One region of the Arthrobacter sp. 92 genome, then DNA from elsewhere that is predicted to be linked to it. Evidence: riboswitches for the same ligand, from Rfam matches in the RefSeq annotation. Region 1 holds a riboswitch; the other holds the start of a gene.
The links. A riboswitch is a leader RNA that binds a small molecule or an ion and turns the genes downstream of it on or off. The one in region 1 is predicted to bind S-adenosylmethionine.

Region 1 (7,328 bases):
CTATGCATCTGGAGCTTTCGCGGGGCGCTTGCCTTCCCGGCTGTTCCTCAGCGCCGAGGACAAGGCAGGAAGATAGTCACCTACTTGGGCGAGGATCCCGCCGAGCATCTTGTTGACACCTTCGCCGCCGTTCAACACGGTCATCTGGCCCACATGGGAGAACGGTTCGGCCGCCGCGGCGATGATGGCGGGCATGTTCTCGGCGAGCTGCTGCGAAATGACGGCGTCCTGGTTGGTCCCGAGCGCCTCGGCCCGGGCCTTGATGCCCTCGGCCTCGGCCAGGGCCTTCGCCCTGATCGCCGACGCCGCAGCATCACCGCGTGCCCGGGTGGCCGCGGCTTCGGCCTCGCCGGTGACTTTGGTGGCGCCAGCCGCGGCCGCCGCGGCTGTTGCGTTGGCCTGCGCTTGGAGTTCGGTCCGCCTGGCGTTGACTTGCGCCTCAAGCTCAGTGCGGCGGGCGAGCGCTTCGGCGGCGCTGATGTCTGCGGCCTTCTGGCCTTCGGCGTCGGTGCGCTTGGCGTAGGCCTTTGCGTCCGCAGGCTTGCGGACGGTGGTCTGCAGCTTTTGTTCCTCGCGGTCCGCCTCGAGCTTGGCTACTTCCGTCTCCTGAACCACCACCTGTTGACGCGCCGTCGCCTCCGCCAGGGGGCCGGCCTGGGAGGCATTCGCCCGTGCCCTTTCGGCATTCGCCTGGGCCACGGATTGCCGAATCGCGGAGACGCTCTGGGCATCCGCGATCAGGGCCGCCGCTTCTGCTTCCTTTTCCGCCGCCTCGCGGTTTCTGGTTGCCTCGGCGATCCGGGCCTCCATCTTCACCTGGGCGATGTGCGGCTTGGCAATGTTCTGGATGTAACCGGTGGGATCCTGGAGGTCCTTGATCTGCAGTGAATCCACCACCAGGCCGAGCTTCTCCATTTCCACGCCACTGGCGCTGCGGACCTGGGAACCGAGCTTGTCGCGCTCCCTGATGATTTCCTCAACTGTCATGCTGCCGATAATCGAACGCAGGTGGCCCTCAAAGACGTTGTAAACCTGGCTCTGCATTTTGGGCTGCTGCCCCAGAAAGCGTCGCGCCGCATTGGCGATGAAGGGCGGGGCGTCTCCGATTTTGTAGATGACCACGCCTTCGACAATCACCTGGATGCCCTGCGACGTCACGCAGGAAACCTTGAGTTCCGTTTCATTCAGGGTCAGGGACAAGGGCCGGACCGTCTGGAGCCCGGGAATCACCAGCGCGCCCTTGCCTGTGACGATCTTGAAGTCCATGCCCTCCCTGGTCTCCAGGGTCCCCCGCGTCAATCCGGAGATGATGAGCGCCTCGTTGGGCTCAGCGACTTTCCACATCAGTTTTACGGCCACCCAGATGAAAGCGATGACGACAACGGCCCCGAGGATGGCGGCAATCAGGGGGAAGAACGCTGACAAGTCCGGCATCACAGGGCCCTTTCGACGGGATTCGCGGAGCCGCCGGCATGCGGGTTCGGCAGCGTGCAGCCAGCTCTTGTAGCCAGTGTCGTTGGGTCCCCGCCGGAAAGTCCAGTAACTGGATGAGATTTATTTTCGCCCGGACCAGCTGCCTTCCGGAGCGGAGTGCGCCCGGGAAGGCAGCTCAAGCGGCTGAACAGACCTAGGTGGTCTGATGGGAGGGCTGCGAGCGGGACGATTCCTGTTCGGCTGCCACACGCCAGTGCGCCCATTCCAGCGGTTGAACCGACGGGCGGCCCAACAGATATCCCTGGCCTGCGGTCATTCCCAGGCGGGTGACTGTGGCGAGTTCGGCCTCTGTTTCAATTCCTTCGGCCACCAGGTCAGCATCGATCTGCCGGGCAAATTCCACCATCGCGGCACCGACTGTTTGCTGGCCGGCAGCCCGGTCGATGCCTGATATCAGGCCCCGGTCGAGCTTCACGATATCCGGGCTCAGCAGCTTCACCTGGCGCATCGAGCCGAAACCGGCCCCCGCGCCGTCCACGGCCACCCGCAGTCCGCGCAATCGGAGGGGCGCCAGTGCCTCCACCAGGGGGGCGTACTCGTCTTCAGCGAGCCGCTCGGTCAATTCGATGACGATCCGGTCGAGGGCCAACTCGGATTGCTCCACGAAGGCGCGGAGCCGCGGGTCCAGGCACGTTGCCGGCGACAAGTTCAGGTCCACATAGAGATGCGAGGGAAGTTTTTCCGCAGCGGCGAGCGCCGCCTGCAGGGCCGCGAACTCGAGATCGGCGCCCAACCCGACTGCCGCGGCCTCGTTGAACCAGTGATCAGCGCTTGCGCCGTCGTCGCTCACAAAACGTGTGAGCGCCTCGACGCCCACAACGCTTCCGGTGGCGAGTTCGCAGATCGGCTGGAATGCCGTCAGGAGCATCCTGTCACCCAGGATCGCCTCGATCTTCTTCCTGCTGCGCCGCGTGAACAGAACCGGGTTCCCGGTGTCCGCCTCAGGCGGCGGCAGAATCGGAGTGAGAAGGGCCGCTGGCGGCACGTCAATTCCCTGGGCCTCAGGACCGGAGGCCCCGGGCGCGTGATCATCCGTTGCGGCCCTGGTGGCGATCAGGTGTTCGAGCAACGCGCGCTCGGGGCGTCCCGGATGCGTGGCCATGCGGGTCCGTAGCCGTTCCCGCGCCCACTCGCTCTGCGGAGAGGGATCGTCCAGGACCGACTCGATAATGTCCCATGCCTGTCCACGGATCGCAGGACTACTCACGTCCGAAGGCGGGATTGACTGGGTTCCCCATTCCGCTGTCAGCTCTCCGTCGGTCAATGCTGGAAAAGAAGTCTCATCCATTGACATTGGTTATTCCTTTATAAGTGCTGGTCCCGGCTGAGCCCGGGACCCGTCCATGGCTGCCGCACACTGATTCGAGGATGCAGTAACCGCGAACGTTTCAAAAGCGTACAACGAGACTGGGCTCTCTGTCTGTAGTGATCGCTATTGGTGATCGAGTCGTAATCTGTGCACGCGAGTTTCACTCTGTATGCCCGGGTGAATCAGGAAAGACCTGTGCCAGTGTTCCGTGCCGTTGGACGCGTGCCGTTACGGAACATGACGACGACGGCGGTGCGGGCCGTCCTTGTAAGTGTTACGTTTTTGGGGAGTAATGAGAACCGGTGCCAAGCCCTGACTGGCCGGTCGGCAACCCTCCCTTTCGCGGCGGGGTGCCTCAGGTGAATACTCGGCATATCGACCCATTCGAGTTGCAAGCGTGAGAGAAGGAGATCTGTTGTGTCTGATGCCCCCGTCAATCTGAGCCCGGCCGTTGAGCCTGCTGCCGGTCAGCAACAACCCGCCCAGGAAAAACTGGCCTATCGCCTCATCACGGGCCCGGACGACCGCACCTTCTGCGAGCGCATCTCCGAGGCGCTGGCCGACGGCTATGTGCTCCACGGAAGCCCGGCCGCCACGTTCAACGGCACCAGCGTGATCGTTGCCCAGGCCGTCATTCTGCCCGCCGCTGTGGCCACCGCGGACGCCGCCGTTGCCACTGCTGTTGACGAGCTGGATTTCGACGGCGAATTCCCGGACGAAGGATTCGAGGGCCACGCGTGAGCTACGCAGGAGACCTCAGCCCTCACGATGCCTGGGCCAAGCTGGAGCAAGGCGCCGTCCTCGTGGACGTCCGCACCGAGGGAGAGTGGGCCCATATCGGGATACCGGACACCAAGGCCACCGACAATGATCCCCTTTTCATCCAGTGGGTCTTCCCGGGCGGCATCCCCAACCCGGATTTCGTCGAGCAGCTGAAACAGCAGGCTCCTGAGGACACCGCCGTCGAACTGGTGTTCCTGTGCCGGTCCGGCGCACGGTCCATCGCGGCGGCGATCGCGGCCACCCAGGCCGGCTACACGGCCTACAACGTCCTGGAAGGCTTCGAAGGCGAACCGGACCGTTACGGCGAGCGCACCGTCAACGGCTGGAAGAACCGCGGCCTGCCCACCAATCTCGGAAAGAACTAAGTGACCTTCAACCCCGACGCCGCCAGCTGGAGCCCCGACACCCAGGCAGTCCGCGGCGGCCTTGACCGCACCAACTTTCAGGAAACGGCCGAGCCGATCTTCCTCAACTCCGGATTTGTCTACGAATCCGCGGCCGCAGCCGAGCGTGCCTTCACCGGCGAGGATGAACGGTTCGTGTATTCGCGCTACGGGAATCCCTCCGTGGCAACGTTCCAGGAACGCCTGCGGCTGCTCGAAGGCACCGAGGCGTGCTTTGCGACGGCGTCGGGCATGTCCGCCGTCTTCACCGCCCTGGGCGCCCTGCTGGCCGCGGGCGACCGCGTGGTGGCGGCCCGCTCGCTGTTTGGTTCCTGCTTTGTGATCCTGAACGAGATCCTGCCCCGCTGGGGCGTGGAGACGGTCTTTGTGGACGGACCGGATCTTGAACAGTGGCGCGAGGCTCTGTCCCGGCCCACCACGGCGGTGTTCTTCGAATCCCCGTCGAACCCGATGCAGGAGATCGTGGACATTGCCGCCGTCAGCGAACTGGCGCACGCCGCCGGTGCCACCGTGGTGGTGGACAACGTTTTCGCCACCCCGCTGCTCCAGCGCTGCGGCGATCTTGGCGCGGACGTGATTGTGTACTCCGGGACCAAGCACATCGACGGCCAGGGCCGGGTCCTGGGCGGGGCCATTCTGGGCACGAAGGAATTCATCGACGGCCCCGTCAAACAGCTGATGCGGCACACCGGCCCGGCGCTGTCCGCATTCAATGCCTGGGTGCTCACCAAAGGCCTGGAAACCATGGCCCTGCGCGTGAACCACTCGTCCGCCTCGGCCCTGCGGCTGGCGGAATGGCTCGAGGAACAGCCCGCGGTCAGCTGGGTGAAGTATCCGCTGCTGAAGTCCCACCCGCAGTACGGACTCGCGGCGGCGCAGATGAAGGCGGGCGGGACCGTCCTGACCCTGGAGCTGTCTCCCTCCGCCGGGCGCTCGGCCAAAGAGGCCGCCTTCGCGCTGCTGGATGCGCTGCGGATCATCGACATCTCCAATAACCTGGGTGACGCGAAGTCACTCATCACCCACCCGGCAACCACAACCCACCGCGCCATGGGCCCGGAGGGCCGCGCGGCCATCGGGTTGAGCGACGGCGTGGTGCGGCTCTCGGTGGGCCTTGAAGACGTGGACGACCTCATCGAAGACCTGCAACAGGCTCTCAAACAGATCTAGGCGGCGGTCCCCCGGGCGGCGGTTCCCCGGGCGACGGGCCCGGGCAACAGCCCCTCAGTGCCTCAGTGCCTCAGTGCCTCAGTGCCTCAGTGCAGGATTTCCCGGATCAGCCCGCGGTGTCGACGTCCCAGTGGACACGGATTGCCTCCGCCACCGGGCCCCCTGTCACGTCCACCCGGAAGGCAACCGGAGCGGTCCCCGTTTCTTCGATGACGGCGTCGCGGTACACCCGGCCGCACGAAGGGCACAGGGTGTAGACGTCCTCGTCGTCAGGCCACGGGGCCAGCCCGGCCGGCACGGGTGACTCGCCGTCAATATGCACGGGTATCCCTTGCGAGTTGGCCTGGATCAGGCCGTCCTTGCTGACGGTGTTCCCGCAGACGCAGGTGATGGTGGTGACATCATGATCCACCACGTCGGCATATTCAGTTTCCATGGCGTGCTCCCGGTCGTTGGACGAAGACGGTACTTCTGGACTGGCTGCCTCCCAGGTCAATCAGGGCGTGGGCTCAGGGCATGCGCACGCGCAGCAACACCGGGGCGGGTTCCTCCGCGGCGTTGGCCTGCGCACACCGCATGCTCACCTCCACCGCGTTCGCCACGACGGCGGCGAGCCCGGCGTCGTCGAACGCGGCCCCGGAGAGGGCAGCGTCCCTGACACGGCGCTGCTGCTGCGAGCCTGTTCCGCGCTCCAGGATCCTGCGGACGCCGCTGCGGGCGAGCTCAAGTTCACCCTGTTCAGAGAGGACAGGGGCAAGATAATCCACCAGCGACTCCACCACCTCCGCGGCGGGGGCAGGCCGGAAAGTGCCGAAGTCCAGCAGCTCGCTGCGGAGCCCGCAGTTACTTGCCTGCCACGCCGCCATCCGCAACAGCACCGTGGGCACCGGCGCCGGATCCACCTCGGCGCGCCATTCCCTGCCCGCCGATTCCACCAGCCCCCGCACCAGTACCGCGATCAGGGCCGCGTCCTCCGCGTTCAGGCAAACGTCCGCCACGCGGACTTCCACGGTGGGGTGGTTCCGTGAAAGCCGCGCGTCGAAATAAATCATGCCCTCGTCCAGCAGCACGCCGCTGTCCAGCAGACGGGTGACCAGGCGCCGATAGGAGGACAGGGTGCCGAACAACGAAGAAGGGCCCGAGGTCGGCCAGCGGTTCCAAGCCTGCGTCCGGTAGCTCTCAAACCCGGTTTCCACGCCGTTCCAGTACGGGGAGTTGGCGCTGAGGGCGGTCAGCACGGCCAGCTTGTCGCGCACGCGGTCCAGCACCGCCACTCCCTCGTCCTGGGACTCGATGAAGGTGTGGACGTGGAAACCACAGGTCAGCTGCTCGTGGACGGTCAGCCCGAACCGTTCCTGCATGGTGGCGTATCGCGGGTTTGGGGTGGTGTGTGTGGTTGACGGCACGGGCGACGTCGCAAGGGCGGCCACCCGGGCGCCGTGTTTCCGCGCCGCCTCGTCCGCCAATGCCCGCCCCTGCCGGATCTGCTGCAACAGCTCGGCGTAGTCCAGGCACGGCTTCGTTTGGGTCTCTATCTGCTCGAGCTTCAGTTCGGCAGTCAGGCCGGAGGCCTCGTGTCGCGTGGTTTGATCGTGGGGATCGGGGATCCGGGGTCTGTCCGGGGCGTCGTCCGCGGCGAGCTTCCGTCCAGTTAACAAGGCGTCCGCCAGCGCCAGCGGCTCCCCGCTCACGGGGTCCACGATCAGCAGCTCTTCCTCAACCCCGAAAGTTCGCATGCATACATTCTGCCCCTTGCGCTGCGTGTTAGACAGGCATCGTAACGCAAGTACACGGAGCTACAGGGGGCCACTGGCGCCCCCTCAGACACGCCGCCCGGGGTAAGGGATCCTTGGTGCCGTCAGACGATTCAGTCTTGGAAATACTCGATTTTCGCGCCGATGGTGTTGAGACGCTCGGCCAGATCCTCGTACCCGCGCTCGATCACATAGATGTTGCGCAGCTCGGATACCCCGCGGGCGGCGAGCATGGCCAGCAGGAGGCAGGCCGCCGGGCGCAGTGCCGGCGGGCAACCCACCTCGGCCGCACGCCATTTGGTGGGTCCGTTGACATAGATGCGGTGCGGGTCCAGCAGTTGGACCTGGGCGCCCAGCTTGTTCAGCTCGGTCAGGTAGATGGCCCGGTTCTCGTAGACCCAGTCGTGGATCATC
Region 2 (7,328 bases), 760 kb from region 1:
GACGGGCCGGTGGCGTCCGGGTTGGTGGCAATGAAGCGCGCGCCGGAGAGGATCAAGCGGATGGCCATGGTGATGGCTTCAAACGAGTAGGTGCGGGTCTCGCCCAGCACCACGAAGTCCGGGTTCTGGTCGGTGAGGATGAAGCCGGCCTCATGCAGCGCCGTCGTCAATCCTGCTTCTCCGATGGTGTAGGCGCGGTTGCCCGACTCCGAGCCGCGCACCTGGTCCTTGAGGAACTGGGCTGTGGCCAGTGCGGACGTCCAGATGTTCTCTTCCGGAATCTCCAGGCCGGAGGACCGCAGCCGGGCCGCCAGGTCGCGGGGGGTGAAGATGGAGTTGTTGGTCAGCACGAGGAAGCGCCGGGAGGTGTCAACCCAGCGCTGGATCAGTTCCGCGGCGCCGGGGATGGGCTGGTTTTCGTGGACCAGCACACCGTCCATGTCCGTCAGCCAGCACTCGATCTCCTGGCCGCTGCGGTACACCGACGCCGATGAACGTACTTGGTCTGACTCTGCCATGGGGGACCTCCGCCGGTGGTGATGTGCTGCTTACTGGGTCCCAGTCTAATGTTGAGGGGTGACTGAACAGCCCGAAGGCCCCGCCGCGTCCCGCCCCGCCGCAGAGGAAGGGCCCGAAGCGAAAGCGGAGGTCGGCGTCGGGCCCTGGGAAGGCGAGTGGCCGGAAGGGGCGCACTGGGACCCCGATCTCCTGGCGGACGGTGACCGCCGCAATGTGGTGGACAAGTACCGCTACTGGAAGCACGAGGCCATTGTGGCGGATCTGGACTCCAAGCGCCACGACTTCCACATCGCGATCGAAAACTGGCAGCACGACATGAACATCGGCACGGTGGTGCGCACCGCCAACGCCTTCCTTGCCAAGGAAGTCCACATCATCGGGCGACGCCGGTGGAACCGCCGCGGGGCCATGGTCACCGACCGCTACCAGCACGTCCGCCACCATCCCACGGTGGAGGACTTCGTGGCGTGGGCCCAGGGGGAGGGGCTGGCGATCATCGGCATCGACATCTTTCCCGACTCCGTGCCGCTGGAAACCTACGAGCTCCCCAGGAAATGTGTCCTCGTGTTCGGCCAGGAAGGTCCGGGCCTCACGCCCGAGGTCCATGAGGCCGCAGTGGACACCCTGTCGATCGAACAGTTTGGTTCCACCCGGTCCATCAACGCCGCCTCGGCCGCCGCGATCGCGATGCACGCCTGGATCCGCCGGCACGTTTTCAGCCAGCACGTCTAAACGCCGCCGGGATGGCAGCCCGCTCCGCATTGCCGCGAAGTGCCATGCCGACGCGGCGGGTGGAGCGCAAAGTATTACCCGTCCAGTGACCCGAAACACTGCCCTTGCGCCAGAAATGGCTAGGATGGTTGCTAGCCGACGAGGTTCACTCCCAGGGTCAACAAAACCCGTAGACGAAATTCACTTTAGGAGTCAGCATGCCCATTGCAACCCCAGAGATCTACTCCGAGATGATCGACCGCGCAAAGACGGGCGGCTTCGCGTTCCCGGCGGTAAACGTCACCTCTTCCCAGACGCTCAACGCGGCGCTGCGCGGCTTCGCCGAGGCCGAGTCCGACGGCATCGTCCAGGTCTCCACCGGCGGAGCGGCTTACTGGTCCGGCGCCTCCACGAAGGACATGGTTGCCGGTTCCCTGGGCTTCGCCGCCTTTGCCCGCGAGGTTGCCAAGAACTACGGCGTCAACGTGGCCCTGCACACTGACCACTGCCCCAAGGACAAGCTCGACGGTTTCGTGCTGCCCCTGCTCGCCGCATCCGAGGCTGAGGTCAAGGCCGGCCGCAACCCGCTGTTCAACTCGCACATGTGGGACGGCTCCGCCGAGACCCTGCAGGAAAACCTGCGCATCGCCCGCGAACTGCTCGAGCGCACCGCGGCGGCAAAGATGATCCTCGAAGTTGAGATCGGCACGGTCGGCGGCGAGGAGGACGGCGTCGAGAACGCCATCAACGAGAAGCTCTACACCACCGTTGAAGACGCCCTTGCCACCATCGACGCCCTCGGCTCCGGCGAAAACGGCCGCTACATCACCGCCCTGACCTTCGGCAACGTGCATGGTGTGTACAAGCCGGGTGGCGTGAAGCTGCGCCCGGAGATCCTCAAGGACATCCAGGCCCAGGTGGGCGCCAAGATCGGCAAGGACAACCCCTTTGACCTGGTCTTCCACGGCGGCTCCGGTTCCTCGGACCAGGAAATCGCGGATGCCGTCTCCTATGGCGTGATCAAGATGAACATCGACACCGACACCCAGTACGCCTACACGCGTCCGGTGGTGGACCACATGTTCAAGAACTACGACGGCGTCCTGAAGGTCGACGGCGAGGTTGGCAATAAGAAGCTCTACGACCCCCGCGTCTGGGGCGCCTCCGCCGAGGCCGGCCTCGCGGCCCGCGTGGTGGAAGCGGCCAAGCAGCTCGGCTCGCTCGGCAAGACGTTCTAATAATGTCCGACGAGTTCCGCAAGAACCTGATGGGCCCCGAAGCCACACTCCTGCCGCCCGAGACCGAGGTGTACCAGCACCTCGCGCTCGGCCAGGAGGCAATGGACCTGGTGGCCAAGAACCCCACGTCCTCGCTTCTGTGGGCCATCCTGGCCGAGGAGGCGTGGAACGAGGGGCGCACCATCGATTCCTATGCGTATGCCCGCGTGGGCTACCACCGCGGCCTGGACTCCCTGCGCCGCAACGGCTGGCGCGGTGTTGGCCCCATCCCCTGGGAGCACGAGCCGAACCGTGGGTTCCTGCGCGCGCTGTATTCGCTGGGGCGCGCTTCGGCGGCGATCGGCGAGGCCGAGGAACCGGAGCGCATTGAGAAATTCCTCAACGACTCCGATCCGACAGCCAAGGCAGCCATCGAAGCGCAAGGCTAGGCAGGCGTAAGTACGCCTTTACGTACGACGGCGGGCGGCCACCTTCAAGAGAAGGTGACCGCCCGCCGTCGCACTTTCCGGGGCTAGCTGACCGGCTTCGTCAGGCCGGTGCGGGCCATGGCGTCGGCGTACACCACGTGCATTTCGTCCAGGTACTGCTGCTGCCGTGCAGGGGTGCCGGCGAACGCGCGGCCGCTGAGGGAGCGCACCTTGTATGTCTTCAGCCCGCGGCGCCACAGGAGGGGCACCTCAGTCTTCAGGAGCAGTCCCGCCAGGCGGTTGGCCTCGGTGCCGTGGGCAACGATGACCGAGGCGCGGGGCACCAGGGCAAGGAACTTCAGGAGAGGCTTGAGTCCGGCCGAGATCTGGTCCGGAGTGAACTTGCCATTGGGCTCGCCGGGGACGTGCCAGGGGTGGACGTTCCACGGCATGACGAATTCCGGGCGGAGGCCCAGCTTCCACTGAACCCCCAGCATGCGGGTGGCCGCCTCGTCGTCGCCGGCGGTGATGAAACCGGACTCGTCGACCGTCCCGATGTTGGAGTACAGGCTGATGATGCGGCACTCGTCGACGTCGTGCATGGGGTCCACGTAGGGGACCACGGTGTCGGGCTTGCCACTTTGGAGAGTGTCACACAGCTCATTGACAGCTGCGACGTTGGGTTCATAGCGGCGGCCTAGAAGCTGCTCGCGGAAAGATTCAGTAGCCAGTGCTGTCATGTATTGCTGTGTCTCCTGCGGGGATCGGTGACGCTGCCGCACCATACCGGGGCGTGCTGTGGGCATGCTCGGGTACGGCGTGGTTTGAAATGTGGTGTGGACCGATTGCCTGACCGGTCTCTACCAGTTTAGCAAGCCCCGCGAAATGTGGCCCCGGGGGACCCTGCAGGCGCCGCTATCCCCGCCAAAGGCGCGTGGTGGCGCGGCGCGCGCCTTCCCCGAGGGCCTCAAGCTTGGCGAACGCGATCTGCGGGTGCACCCGGCCCCCGAGCCCGCAGTCCGTGGACGCAATGACGTTCTCGCGACCCACCAGATCGGCAAACCTGACGATCCTGTCCGCCACCAGATCCGGATGCTCCACCACGTTGGTGGCGTGTGAGACCACCCCGGGAATGATCACTTTGCCCTCGGGAAGCTTGGTGTCCTCCCAGACCCGCCATTCGTGCTCATGCCGGACGTTGGCGGCCTCGAAGGAGTACGCCCCGGCATTGACCTGCATCACGGAGCCGATGATGTCCGCGAACGGTATGTCCGTGGTGTGCGGGCCGTGCCAGGAGCCCCAGCAGACGTGCAGCCGGACCTGTTCCGCCGGCAGGTCGCGCAGCGCCCAGTTGGTGGCCTCCACGCGAAGCTGGATGAACTTGAGATAGTCCGCCAGGCTCGGCTCGGGGTTGATCTGGTCCCAGCTCTCGGCCAGCGAAGGATCATCCAGCTGCACTGTCAGGCCGGCGTCGATGATGGCCTTGTACTCTTCGCGCATGGCGTCGGCGCAGGCGTAGAGAAGCTCCTCGTCGGTCGTGTAGTACTCGTTGGCCACCCGGGCGCAGGACCCTGGGGAGAGCGAGGCCACGAACCCCTCCGCCAGCCCGGCTGAGGCAAGCCCGGTCTTGAGGTTGGCGATGTCCGAGCCCACGAGGCCCTGCCCCGTGTAGGTGAGCGGACCGGCGATCTTCGGCTGGGAGACACTTTTGCGGTGGGCGAGGATGCCCGACGACGGATCGTTGTAGGCGTCGTTGAACTTCTGCCGGTCCCGGCGGTCGGGGAAGGAGGTGAGCACGATGTTCCCGGGCGTGGAGCGGCTGACCTTGGCATCGGCCCAACGGTCCACGTCCGTGGGCTCGAGGCCTCCAAGGCGGGCGAAGGAGTAGTTCCACCAGGCGCCGTAGTCCACGGAACTGGACATGGTGTGGCCGTATTCGCCGTCGTTGGGGATATCGATGCCAAGGTCCTTCTGGCGCTGGACAACGTCCACCACCGAGGCCTCCAGCAGCTCGCGGAACTCGGGGGTGAGCCCGCCCGCTTCCTTGGCCTCGTTGGCGGAGATGAGTTCGGGCGTGCGCGGCAACGAACCTGCGTGGGTGACGCGGATGTGATCGGTGTTTACGGACATGGCGGATGGTTCCTTTCCATCGGTCCTGGCTGTAGCACCTTTGCCGGGCCGCGGCGTCCCGTTTTCAGGGTTCCGTTTTGGGGACAAGGTTGCTGCGGCGTCAACGATCCAGGTCTCTCGGCCGCTCCGGATGGGCACTCTCACTTAATTCCATCCGGCGACGGTTCCGCAAATCGGGGCAGTATTGTGTCGGGGGATTGTCCCGGCGGGCCCGGGGCGGCCCGCTGCCTCAGGCCGCCGGCCTCAGCAACGCCCGGCGCCGCGGACCGCCTGTCGGCTCTCCATAGCGGCCCCCGCCGCCGGATCGGCTAAACTTGGGTGGTAAGAGCCCCGAAACTCTTGGGCTGTGCCTGCCGGTCAGCTGACCGGTCACGGCATGGCAGTGGAATTCGGGGCATTCTCATGAACGGCGCTGAGCTGCGTTGACCACCTGGTGGATCACACGGAGTCCGGCCCGAACGAATGGGGGAGGATCCCATGCCAGCAATCGTGATCGTCGGAGCCCAATGGGGCGACGAAGGCAAAGGTAAAGCCACTGACCTGCTCGGCCACCGCGTCGACTACGTGGTCAAGCCCAACGGCGGCAACAACGCCGGGCACACCGTCGTCGTAGGCGGTGAGAAGTATGAGCTCAAGCTCCTTCCTGCCGGCATCCTGAGCCCCAACGCGGTTCCGATCATCGGTAATGGCTGCGTGGTGAACCTTGAGGCCCTGTTCCAGGAGATCGACGGCCTCGAAGCCCGCGGCGCCGACACCTCTAAGCTGCGCGTCTCCGCCAACGCCCATCTCGTGGCGCCCTACCACCAGGTCCTGGACAAGGTCACCGAGCGGTTCCTGGGCAGCCGTGCCATCGGCACCACCGGTCGCGGCATCGGCCCGGCGTATATGGACAAGGTGGCCCGCCTCGGCATCCGCGTCCAGGACGTCTTCGACGCCTCGATCCTGCGCCAGAAGGTTGAAGGATCGCTGCGCCAGAAGAACGAGCTCCTGGTCAAGGTCTACAACCGCCGCGACATCGAGGTGGATGAGATCGTGGAGTACTTCCTGTCCTTCGCCGAACGCCTCCGCCCGCTGGTCATCGACAGCACCTTCGTCCTGAACACGGCCCTGGACGAGGGCAAAGTGGTCCTCATGGAGGGCGGCCAGGCCACGTTCCTCGACGTCGACCACGGCACCTACCCCTTCGTCACGTCATCCAACCCGACCGCGGGCGGCGCCTCTGTGGGATCCGGCATCGGACCCACCCGCATCTCCCGCTCCATCGGCATCATCAAGGCGTACACCACCCGCGTGGGCGCAGGTCCCTTCCCCACGGAACTGTTCGACGAGATGGGCATGTACCTGCAGAAGACCGGCGGGGAGTTCGGCGTCAACACCGGCCGGCCGCGCCGCTGCGGCTGGTACGACGCCGTCCTGGCGCGCCATGCCTCCCGCGTCAACGGCTTCACGGACTACTTCGTCACCAAGCTGGACGTCCTCACCGGCATCGAGCAGATCCCGGTCTGCGTGGCCTACGACGTGGACGGCGTGCGGCACGACGAAATGCCGATGACCCAGACCGAGTTCCACCACGCCAAGCCCATCTTCGAGTACTTCGAAGGCTGGACCGAGGACATCACCGGCGCCCGCGCCATGGACGACCTGCCGGAAAACGCCCGGAACTACGTGCTGGCCCTGGAGAAGCTCTCCGGCACGCGGTTCTCGGCAATCGGCGTCGGCCCGGACCGCGACCAGACCATCGTGGTCAACGACCTCATCAACGACTAAACGTCACCGAAGCTCCAACGGCAGCACGAACCATGGCGGGTCACCCGGAAGGGCGGCCCGCCGTTTTGCCTTCCACAGTATTTCCCTCTGTTTAGCCGCCCATCAATCCCGTTGAATCCCGCAACGGGCGGCCCGGAGTAGGGGACGGTGGCGTCATCAGCCACCTTCTCGCCGGGGTCCCCTGACCGGGCCGAAAAAGAATTTTAAGTTTTTTGGATTTCGCGTAACCCCACCGGCCCCCCGGACGATTACCACTATGAAAGCGCCAGGTTCGAATTTGTCCCCCATCAGATTTGAACCCGGGGCTTGACTGCGACAAAAAGCGCCGGGCTGGATGTGTCCCCCATCATGTTCCAGCCCGGCTCTTTGCGGCGCTTAACTGAGACAAAAGGCGCCGGGTTGGATGTGTCCCCCATCATGTTCCAACCCGGCTCTTTTCTGTCCGGAGCCGGTTCAGCAAGAAGCCGGCCTGGGAGCGCGGGGCCGAGCCAATGCCCTCCGCCCCGATAGCCGGGGAGGCTTGCGGGCGGGACGCATCCGGCGTCCGCCTGATGGC

Region 2: it holds a riboswitch for S-adenosylmethionine, as region 1 does, so the genes downstream of both, ACP4XC_RS03190 (cobalamin-independent methionine synthase II family protein) here and ACP4XC_RS21585 (DUF1737 domain-containing protein) in region 1, are expected to answer to the same signal.

Annotation. Positions count from the first base shown of each region.
Region 1 is NZ_CP189863.1:4,625,681-4,633,008, forward strand. Features, by position in the region: gene ACP4XC_RS21575 (flotillin family protein) at 1-1,434, opposite strand; gene ACP4XC_RS21580 (EAL domain-containing protein) at 1,628-2,701, opposite strand; SAM riboswitch class IV at 3,092-3,207, shown strand; gene ACP4XC_RS21585 (DUF1737 domain-containing protein) at 3,242-3,544, shown strand; gene ACP4XC_RS21590 (rhodanese-like domain-containing protein) at 3,541-3,951, shown strand; gene ACP4XC_RS21595 (O-succinylhomoserine sulfhydrylase) at 3,952-5,160, shown strand; gene ACP4XC_RS21600 (hypothetical protein) at 5,267-5,596, opposite strand; gene ACP4XC_RS21605 (glutamate--cysteine ligase 2) at 5,670-6,896, opposite strand; gene ACP4XC_RS21610 (UDP-N-acetylglucosamine 1-carboxyvinyltransferase) at 7,028-7,328, opposite strand, start outside.
Region 2 is NZ_CP189863.1:677,101-684,428, forward strand. Features, by position in the region: gene ACP4XC_RS03165 (HAD-IIA family hydrolase) at 1-518, opposite strand, end outside; gene ACP4XC_RS03170 (TrmH family RNA methyltransferase) at 577-1,251, shown strand; gene fbaA (class II fructose-bisphosphate aldolase) at 1,449-2,468, shown strand; gene ACP4XC_RS03180 (DUF3151 domain-containing protein) at 2,471-2,896, shown strand; gene ACP4XC_RS03185 (uracil-DNA glycosylase) at 2,980-3,615, opposite strand; gene ACP4XC_RS03190 (cobalamin-independent methionine synthase II family protein) at 3,791-5,005, opposite strand; SAM riboswitch class I at 5,019-5,142, opposite strand; gene ACP4XC_RS03195 (adenylosuccinate synthase) at 5,483-6,772, shown strand.